2 linked regions of the Rhodopseudomonas palustris genome follow. The protein of the gene in region 1 interacts with the protein of each later gene in a pairwise test. Links are inferred from orthologs where the notes say so. Each region holds a gene or a part of one and is shown on either strand. Other genes may lie near its edges.

Region 1 (4,984 bases):
CGCCGACGTCCGGATCGGCGCCGACCAGATCGCGCAGCAGCCGCATCTCCTGCTTCACCAGCGCGGTCTTGGTTCGCGGCGGATGCATCGGATCGATGGTGACGACGTCGGCCTGCAGCGTCGGCAGCAGCACCCGGGCATCACCGTGCAGCAGCGTCATCCGGCCGATGATCGCTGCGAGTTCGTCGCTCTCGCTGCGTGCGGCTTCGAGCGCTTCGGCCAGCAGCGCGTGCACCTCCGGCACCCGCTCGATCAGCGTCACCGTCGCGCCCATCGAGGCGAGGAGGAAGGCGTCGCGGCCGAGGCCGGCGGTGGCGTCGATCACATGCAGCGGACGGGTCGGCGAGACGCCGGTGGCCTTGAGCAGCGCGTGGCTGCGCCCCGCCTGGGTGCGAAACCGATAGCCGACCGCGCCGCCGACGAAGTCGACGGCAGGCGCGGTCCGGGCCGGTTCGGCCATTGCGCCTTATTGCAGGCTGAGCGCGACGAAGCGCAGCTCGCCGGAGCCGTTGGCGACCAGCAGCAGCACGGACTTCTTGCCGTCCTTCTTGAGCTGGTCGACCCGTTTCTTGATGTCGGCGGCGTTGCCGACCGACTCCTGGGCCACTTCGACGATGACGTCACCGGCCGACAACCGCTTCTCGGCAGCATCAGAGCCATCGTCGACGCCCGTCACCAGCACGCCCTTGACGCTGTCCTTGATCTTGTAGCGACCGCGCAGATCCTTCGACAGCGCGGCGAGATCGAGGCCCAGCACCTTCTGGGTCACCGGCTTTTCCGGTTCGGGCTGCGACTTCGCCGAAGCCGGCTGCGGCTTGGCATCGTCGTCGAGCCGGCCGAGCGTGACCTGCTTGGTCTCTTCCTTACCCTTGCGGATCAGGACGACATCGACGGTCTTGCCGACCGCGGTGTCGGCGACGATGCGCGACAGGTCCTTCGGCTCCTTGATGTCCTTGCCGTCGAACTTCACCACCACGTCGCCCGGTTCGATACCGGCCGGCTTGGCCGGGCCCTTGTCGTCGACGCCGGCGACCAGCGCGCCGCGCGCCGGCTTGATGCTCAGGCTCTCGGCGATCTCGTCGGTGACCTGCTGAATGCGGACGCCGAGCCAGCCGCGGCGCAATTCGCCGAACTGACGGAGCTGATCGACCACCGGCACCACGGTCTTCGACGGCACGGCAAAGCCGATGCCGATCGAGCCGCCCGAGGGCGAGATGATCAGCGTGTTCACGCCGATCACTTCGCCGGCGAGGTTGAACAGCGGACCGCCGGAGTTGCCGCGATTGATCGCAGCGTCGGTCTGGATGTAGCTGTCATACGGGCCGGAGTTGATGTCGCGGTTGCGCGCCGAGACGATGCCGGCGGTCACGGTGCCGCCGAGCGAGAACGGATTGCCGATCGCGATCACCCATTCGCCCAGCCGCAGCTTGTCGCTGTCGCCGAACTTCACCGCGGTCAGCGTCTTGCCCGCCGGCGGCTTGAACTTCAGCACCGCAAGGTCGGTCTTCTTGTCGACGCCGACCAGCTCCGCCTTGATCTTGGTGCCGTCGTTGAGGATCACGTTGATCTCGTCGGAATCGGCGATGACGTGATTGTTGGTGACCACCACGCCGGCCGGATCGATGATGAAGCCGGAGCCGAGCGAATTGGTCTTGCGCGGGCCGCCGCCCTTTTCGCCGCGGCGGTTCTTGAAGAAGTCCTCGAAGAACTCCTCGAACGGCGAGCCCGGCGGCAATTGCGGCGCAGCGCCGCCCTTGCTCTCGCCCGAGCCGCCCTTGGCATCGACCGTCTGGGTGGTGGAGATGTTGACCACCGCATCGATCACCTTCTCGGCGACATCGGCGATCCCTTCGGGGCCGCGGGCGGAGGCTGGCGCCGGGCCGGCGATCACCGCCGCGCCGAGGCACAGCGCGGCGAACAGCGGCCTGATCCGCAAGGGCCTGATCCGGGAACTAAAGGCGATCGCAGCGGGCATGGTCGAATCATCTCCTGGCGTGCGCAAAAGAGAGCGCAGTCGCGTGAACACTGCGCCCGATCCTGGGACCGGCGCAAGCATCGGTGGTGAACGAAGCTACCCTATCCGCGCCACTGATTGCGGCGAAAACCAGCGTCAAACCCGATGTCGTGGTTGAAAACGTCGTGACAGCATTCCGGCACCGTCACCGGCGCAGCAATGCCGGGCGCGCGCTTTAGTGCCGGACCAGCCAGATCAGCAGCAGGCCGCCGACCGCGGAGCCGATGCCGACCGCACGCAGCACATTGTCCGGAGTTTCCAGTGCGCTCTTCATCGCCCGCCGCATCCAATTAGGGCTGGCCGCGAAGATCAGGCCTTCCAGAACGAACAGCAATCCCACGCCGATGAGGAGGTCGGCGAACGCGAAAGACCTCATGCGACAGCTTCCTCCTGGCCGGCGCGCGGCCCTTGTTGTCCCAGCGCAGCTCAGCGCGCGCCGCTGTTGATCGGCCTGTTCTAGAGCAATTCCGCGTCCGATTGAAATCCAACTGCGGCTCTACAGGGTTGTTTTGTCGCGCCTTCTGACCGGAGCCTTAACCGGCCATAGCAGGCGAAGGGTAAGGCCAAAAGCAAACGGGCCGCTGGTGGGCGGCCCGTTGCAATATCGTGGTTCCGGTTTAGCGCGGTGCGGCAGGTGCCGCCGGAGCTGCAGCCGCGGCCGGCGCAGCGCCGTTCGTGGCCGCCCGCCCGTCCGGGCTGCCGAAGAACCGGAAGAAGTCCGAGTCAGGCCGCAGCAGGAAGCGGGTGTCGTTGCTCTTCAGCGACTGCTCGTAAGCGGTCATCGACCGGTAGAACGCGAAGAACTCAGGGTCCTTCGAGTACGCCGTCGCGAACAGCCGGTTACGCTCGGCGTCGCCCGAACCGCGGATCTGCTCGGCCTCGGAATTGGCCTCGGCGATGATCACGGTGGCTTCGCGGTCGGCCTTGGAGCGGATCTCCTGCGCCTTCTGGCCGCCCTGCGCGCGGAACTCGGCAGCTTCACGCTGACGCTCGGTCTGCATCCGCTGATACACCGCCTGGCTGTTCTGGTCGGGCAGATCGGCGCGGCGGATCCGGACGTCGACCACCGAGATGCCGTAGCCTTCTGCTTCCTTGTCGAGCTGGGCACGGATGCGGCCCATCAGAGCCTCACGCTCGTCGCGCACCACCTGGATGAAGGTGACCTCGCCGAGCACGCGGCGCAGCGACGCGTTGAGCAGCGTAGTGAGCTGCACGTTGGCGGCCGGGATCGAGCCGACGCTCTGATAGAAGCGCAGCGCGTTCTTGATCCGGTAGCGCGCGAACGCATCCACCACGAGCCGCTTCTGGTCGGCGGCGATCACTTCCTGGGACGGGTTCTCGAGGTCGAGAATCCGCTTGTCGATGCTGATCACCGTATCGATGAACGGCGCCTTGAAATGCAGACCCGGCTCGGTGACGACCCGCACCGGCTCGCCGAGGCGGACCAGCAGCACCTGCTCGGTCTGATTGACGGTGAACAGCGACGACCAGCCGACGATGACAGCGACCAGCGCCACGATCAGCGCGACGACTCCTGCGACTCCGGCCTTCATCGGTTGCCTCCGCCCATCGGCTGCTGGTTCTGCTGCACGGTTGCCGGCGGCGACGAGCGCCGGGTCAGTTCGTTCAGCGGCAGATAGGGCACGATGCCTTGCGCATTGCCGGCGCCCGGATCGTAGACCAGCTTGTCGGCGGAGCCGAGCACGCGCTCCATGGTTTCAAGATAGATACGTTCGCGGGTCACCGCAGGGGCCTTCTTGTATTCCTCGTACACGTCCAGGAAGCGCGCGCTCTGGCCCTTGGCCTCGGCGACCGCCTGGCCCTTGTAGCCTTCGGCGTTCTGGATGATCTGCGAAGCGCGGCCCTTGGCGTCGGGGATGACGCGGTTGGCGTAGGTCTGCGCTTCGTTCTGCATGCGCTCCTGGTCGGCGCGCGCGGCCTGCACGTCGCGGAAGGCATCGATCACCTGCTGCGGCGGGTCGACCTTCTGCAGCTGCACCTGCTGCACCAGCACGCCGGCGCCGTAGCTGTCGAGCGTCCGCTGCATCAGTTCCTGCACGGCGTTTTCGATGGTGGAGCGGGCGCCGGTCAGGATCGGCTGAATGTCGGAGCGGCCGATCACTTCGCGCATCGCGCTCTCGGCCACCGCCTTCACCGTGCCCTGCGGGCTCTGGATGTTGAACAGGTAGTCGCCGACGCCGTCGGGCTTGATCCGCCACAGCACGGTGAAGTCGACGTCGACGATGTTCTCGTCGCCGGTCAGCATCAGGCTCTCTTCCGGCACGTCGTGCATGGTCGCACCGCGGCGGGCCGGATCGTTCATCAGCGTCATGCCGATGCTGATCGTGTTGACGCGCAGCGCCTTCGGCAGCAGCACGGTCTCGATCGGATACGGCAGGTGATAGTTCAGACCCGGCTGCACGGTGCGGACGTGCTTGCCGAAGCGGAGCACCACGCCGAGCTCTTCCGACTGAACGCGGAAGAAGCCGGACAGGCCCCAGATCGCCAGCGCGCCGAGCAGCACGATCGCGATACCGAGCCCGCTGAAATGGCCGCCGGGAAGGATCTGTTGCAGCCGGTCCTGACCACGACGGAGCAGGTCTTCAAGATCAGGCGGCCGCGGTCCCGATGATTGTGGCCCCGAGCCCCACGGACCCTTGGGGCCCGAACCCCACGGGCCTCCGCCTTGATTCTTCCACGGCATTCAAACATCTCCTTCGCAGCCGAACGGCCGCAGTCTGCCCGGCTTTATAGGGGACCGTCCCCCCGGGCACAACGCGCGTCATTCCGCGTTGCGAGCTAAGCCTTGACGAAGGTTTGTCAATTGCAAACGGTGCCGCGCCCCCGCTCAGCACGTGGTTTCGCGTCGATACGTCACATAGGAAAAATCAGCGCTGTCGTGCGGCCCGGCCGTATGACGTTCGCGTGCCACTTCACGCCATTGTTCCGGACTGATCGGCGGAAACGAGG
Region 2 (4,272 bases), 2.6 Mb from region 1 along the record:
TGGCGGTTACGTCCAAGGCGGTTATCCGCAAGGCGGTGCGCCGTCCGCGGCCCAGCAAGCGCCTGCCGCCGCAGCTGGCGGCGCCTTGACGACGCAGCCGCCGTCGCAGACGCCGCGCGACGAGTTTGACCTCGGCATCGGCTACATGCAGCGCCGCGACTACGCGTTGGCCGAAGAAACCATGCGCAACTTTGCGCAGAAGTACCCGGACAATCCGTTGACTGCCGATGCGCAGTATTGGCTCGGCGAGAGCTTCTTCCAGCGCCAGATGTATCGCGAGGCGGCCGAGTCATTTCTAGCCGTGACCAGCAAACACGAGAAGTCCGGCAAGGCGCCGGACGCGTTGCTGCGGCTCGGTCAGTCGTTGTCGGCGTTGAAGGAAAAGGAAGCGGCCTGCGCCGCGCTCGGCGAGATCGGCCGCAAATATCCGCAGGCGTCGTCCAGCGTGAAGAAGGCGGTCGATCGCGAGCAGAAGAAGCTGAAGTGCTGAACCCAGCAGGCCCGGCCGATAGCGGGGCCTGACAACCGGCAGGCAGACGGCCGATGTCCGGAACCGACGACGAGGTAGTATCCGCCACCGAGGCGCGGCGTCTGTTCGCCGATTGGAAGGCGGCGCCGGCGATCGTGCTGGCGGTCTCCGGTGGGCCCGATTCGTTGGCGCTGATGTGGCTCGCCGCCCGCTGGCGGAAGGCGTTGAAGCAGGGCCCGGCATTGGCGGTTGTCACCGTCGATCACGGCCTGCGTCCCGAGGCCGCCGCCGAGGCGCGCGCGGTGAAGCGACTGGCGGCCTCGCTCGACCTGCCGCACCGGACGCTGCGCTGGAACGGGGACAAGCCCAAGACCGGAATCCAGGCGGCGGCGCGCGGGGCGCGCTATCGGCTCCTGGCGCAGGCCGCCAAAACCCTCGGCGCCTCGCATGTGATGACCGCGCATACCCGCGACGACCAGGCCGAGACCGTGCTGATGCGTCTGTCGCGCGGCAGTGGAATCGCCGGCCTTGCCGCAATGGCAAGGGAAATCGAGCGGGACGGGGTGGTGCTGGCCCGGCCGCTGCTCGATGTTACGAAGGCCCGGCTGGTCGCCACGCTGACCAAAGCCCGAATCGCGTTCGCCACCGACCCGAGCAATGTCGATCCGCGCTTCACCCGGCCGCGGCTACGCGAGCTGATGCCGCAACTGGCGGCTGAAGGCTGCGATGCCCGTTCGCTGGTTCGGCTGGCGGCGCGGGCGGCGCGGGCCGATGCAGCGTTGGAACTGATGACCGACGGCGCCGAGCAATTCTTGGAAACCCTCGATGCGGGGGCGGGACGTCCCGGTGTGGATGCCCGGGCATTTCTGGCTCTAGCTGCAGAAATCCAGATTCGCTTGTTGCTGCGTGCGCTGGCGCGGCATGGTTACGAGGGGCCGGCCGAGCTCGGGAAAGTCGAGGCGCTCTCCGAGGCGCTGAAGCTTGCAGCGGCCGGGAGGGCGCCGCCCGCCGGCAAAATCCGGTTAAAGCAGACCCTCGCAGGCGCCGTGATCACGCTCACCAGCGACCGCCTGGTGATTGCCCCAGCCCCACCGCGGCGGGCGCGGGTCGGCTGAAGGCATCTCCACGTACGTTTAACCACCTCGCTGCAGAGGCCGTTGATCGCCACGATTTGAGCGAGAAACCGGTTAGAATGCGCCAAATAGTCCTGTGTGGTTCTCTTGGCAGGGGCTCGGCTCACACCTAGATTAGGCGGGCCGGCTCTCGGGAAGCTCCCGCAGAGCCATTCGTTTCGGCGCCGCAGGGCCCACCCGGTCGCGATCCGCGCGACCCATAAGGAAGACCGATGAACGCCAATCTGCGCAATTTCGCCCTCTGGGTCATCATCGTGCTGCTGCTGTTGGCGCTGTTCACGCTCTTCCAGAATCCGGGCCAGCGCACTGCGTCGCAGGAAATTCCGTTCTCGCAGCTCCTCAGCGAGATCGACCAAAATCACGTCCGGGACGTGGTGATCCAGGGCCAGGAAATCCGCGGCACCTTCACCAACGGCTCGACCTTCCAGACCTACGCGCCGAACGATCCGTCGCTCGTGACCCGCCTGTACAACGGCAAGGTGTCGATCACCGCCAAGCCGCCGGGTGACAACGTGCCGTGGTTCGTGTCGCTGTTGGTGTCGTGGCTGCCGTTCATCGCGCTGATCGGCGTGTGGATCTTCCTGTCGCGGCAGATGCAGGGCGGCGCCGGCAAGGCGATGGGCTTCGGCAAGTCGCGCGCCAAGATGCTCACTGAAGCGCATGGCCGCGTGACCTTCGAAGACGTCGCCGGCGTCGACGAGGCCAAGCAGGACCTGCAGGAGATCGTCGAATTTCTGCGCGACCCGGGCAAATTCCAGCGCCTCGGCGGCCGCATTCCGCGCGGCGTTTTGCTGGTCGGCCCTCCCGGTACTGGTAAGACGCTGATCGCGCGCGCGGTCGCGGGTGAAGCCAACGTGCCGTTCTTCACCATCTCCGGTTCGGACTTCGTTGAAATGTTCGTCGGCGTCGGCGCCAGCCGCGTCCGCGACATGTTCGAGCAGGCCAAGAAGAACGCGCCGTGCATCATCTTCATCGACGAAATCGACGCGGTCGGTCGTCATCGCGGCGCCGGTCTCGGCGGCGGCAATGATGAACGCGAGCAGACCCTCAACCAGTTGCTGGTCGAGATGGACGGCTTCGAGGCTAATGAGGGCGTGATCCTGATCGCCGCCACCAACCGGCCCGACGTGCTCGATCCGGCTCTGCTGCGTCCCGGCCGCTTCGACCGTCAGGTCGTGGTGCCGAATCCGGACGTCGTCGGCCGCGAGCAGATCCTCAAGGTCCACGTTCGCAAGGTGCCGCTGGCGCCCGATATCAACCTGAAGAACATCGCGCGCGGCACTCCGGGCTTCTCCGGCGCCGACCTGATGAACCTCGTCAACGAAGCGGCGCTGATGGCGGCCCGGCGCAATAAGCGCATGGTCACTCAGTCCGAGTTCGAAGACGCCAAGGACAAGGTGATGATGGGCGCCGAGCGCAAGTCGCTGGTGATGACGGAAGAGGAGAAGCTCCTCACCGCATATCACGAAGGCGGTCACGCCATCGTCGGCCTCAACGTCCCGGCCACCGACCCGATCCACAAGGCGACCATCATTCCGCGCGGACGTGCGCTCGGCATGGTGATGCAGCTGCCGGAGCGCGACAAGCTGTCGATGTCGCTCGAGCAGATGACCTCGCGTCTGGCCATCATGATGGGCGGCCGCGTCGCCGAGGAGATGGTGTTCGGCCGCGAGAAGGTGACTTCGGGTGCTGCCTCCGACATCGAGCAGGCGACCAAGCTGGCGAGGATGATGGTGACCCGTTGGGGCCTGTCGGAAGAGCTCGGCACCGTCGCTTACGGCGAGAACCAGGACGAAGTGTTCCTCGGTATGTCGGTGTCGCGCACCCAGAACGCTTCCGAGGCGACGATCCAGAAGATCGATGCCGAGATCAAGCGGCTGGTCGAAGAGGGCTACAACGAAGCCAAGCGCATCCTCACCGAGCGCCGCGCCGACCTCGAAGCGCTCGCCAAGGGCCTGCTCGAATACGAGACCCTGACCGGTGACGAGATCACCGATCTGATCAACGGCAAGAAGCCGAATCGCGAATCGGTGCTCGAACCGTCGGGCCCCCGCACTTCGGCAGTGCCGCCGGCCGGCAAGCCGCGGCCGCGGCCCGATCCGGGCCTGGAGCCCCAGCCGCAGGCGTAAGCCGACCGGCCAAGCTGACTTCGAAAAACGCGGCGGCAACGCCGCGTTTTTTGTTGCGTGTCGTCCGCTGCCGCCGCGCTTGACCTGATCCCGCAAAGCCCGCACGCAGAGGGCGTCGTCACGGATCCTGCAATGACCACTCATGTCCCCAAGGCGCCGGCCTATTGGTCGCGCGACGCAATCTGGCCCGGCATTGTCGCGGTCGGGCCGATGCTGCCCGGCACGCTGGCGTTCGGCATGGCGTTCGGCGCGCTGTGTGCGCAGAAGAACTTCACGCTTGCCGAAGTCGAAGTGATGATGGCGACCGTATATGGCGGGTTGTCGCAATTCGTGGCCGTGCAGGCGTGGCCAGATGTCCTGACGCCGTCATCGATCGCCGCGCTGGCGCTGCTCACCACCACGGTCAACATTCGCTTCTTCCTGATGACGGCGTCGATGCGGCCGTGGTTCGGCACGCTGCCGGCGTGGCAGGCTTATCCGCCGTTGCTGCTGGTCACCGACGGTGGCTGGCTCGCCGCGATGCGCTATCGCGAACATGGCG

Evidence for each region. The genes of interacting proteins can lie anywhere in the genome.
Region 2: the proteins of hflC (region 1) and ftsH interact in binary tests that used the Escherichia coli proteins (3 or more experiments, as listed by UniProt). The link is inferred for Rhodopseudomonas palustris from one-to-one orthologs.

What each region holds. Positions count from the first base shown.
Region 1 is NZ_CP019966.1:3,839,098-3,844,081, forward strand. The notes cover bases 1,600-4,599. They hold hflC (protease modulator HflC), read right to left. Parts: upstream 3,568-4,599; coding sequence 2,632-3,567; downstream 1,600-2,631. Other genes in these bases: RPPS3_RS17910 (Do family serine endopeptidase), read right to left, coding at 1,600-1,975; RPPS3_RS17915 (DUF2065 domain-containing protein), read right to left, coding at 2,190-2,390; hflK (FtsH protease activity modulator HflK), read right to left, coding at 3,564-4,599. In the rest of the region: RPPS3_RS17905 (class I SAM-dependent methyltransferase), read right to left, coding at 1-460; more of RPPS3_RS17910, read right to left, coding at 467-1,599; more of hflK, read right to left, coding at 4,600-4,718; RPPS3_RS17930 (dihydrofolate reductase), read right to left, coding at 4,863-4,984.
Region 2 is NZ_CP019966.1:1,287,269-1,291,540, forward strand. Bases 1,343-4,272 are described here. They hold ftsH (ATP-dependent zinc metalloprotease FtsH), read left to right. Parts: upstream 1,343-1,814; coding sequence 1,815-3,731; downstream 3,732-4,272. Other genes in these bases: tilS (tRNA lysidine(34) synthetase TilS), read left to right, coding at 1,343-1,584; RPPS3_RS06025 (AzlC family ABC transporter permease), read left to right, coding at 3,864-4,272. In the rest of the region: tol-pal system protein YbgF, read left to right, coding at 1-490; more of tilS, read left to right, coding at 544-1,342. UniProt on the Escherichia coli protein: Acts as a processive, ATP-dependent zinc metallopeptidase for both cytoplasmic and membrane proteins. Plays a role in the quality control of integral membrane proteins.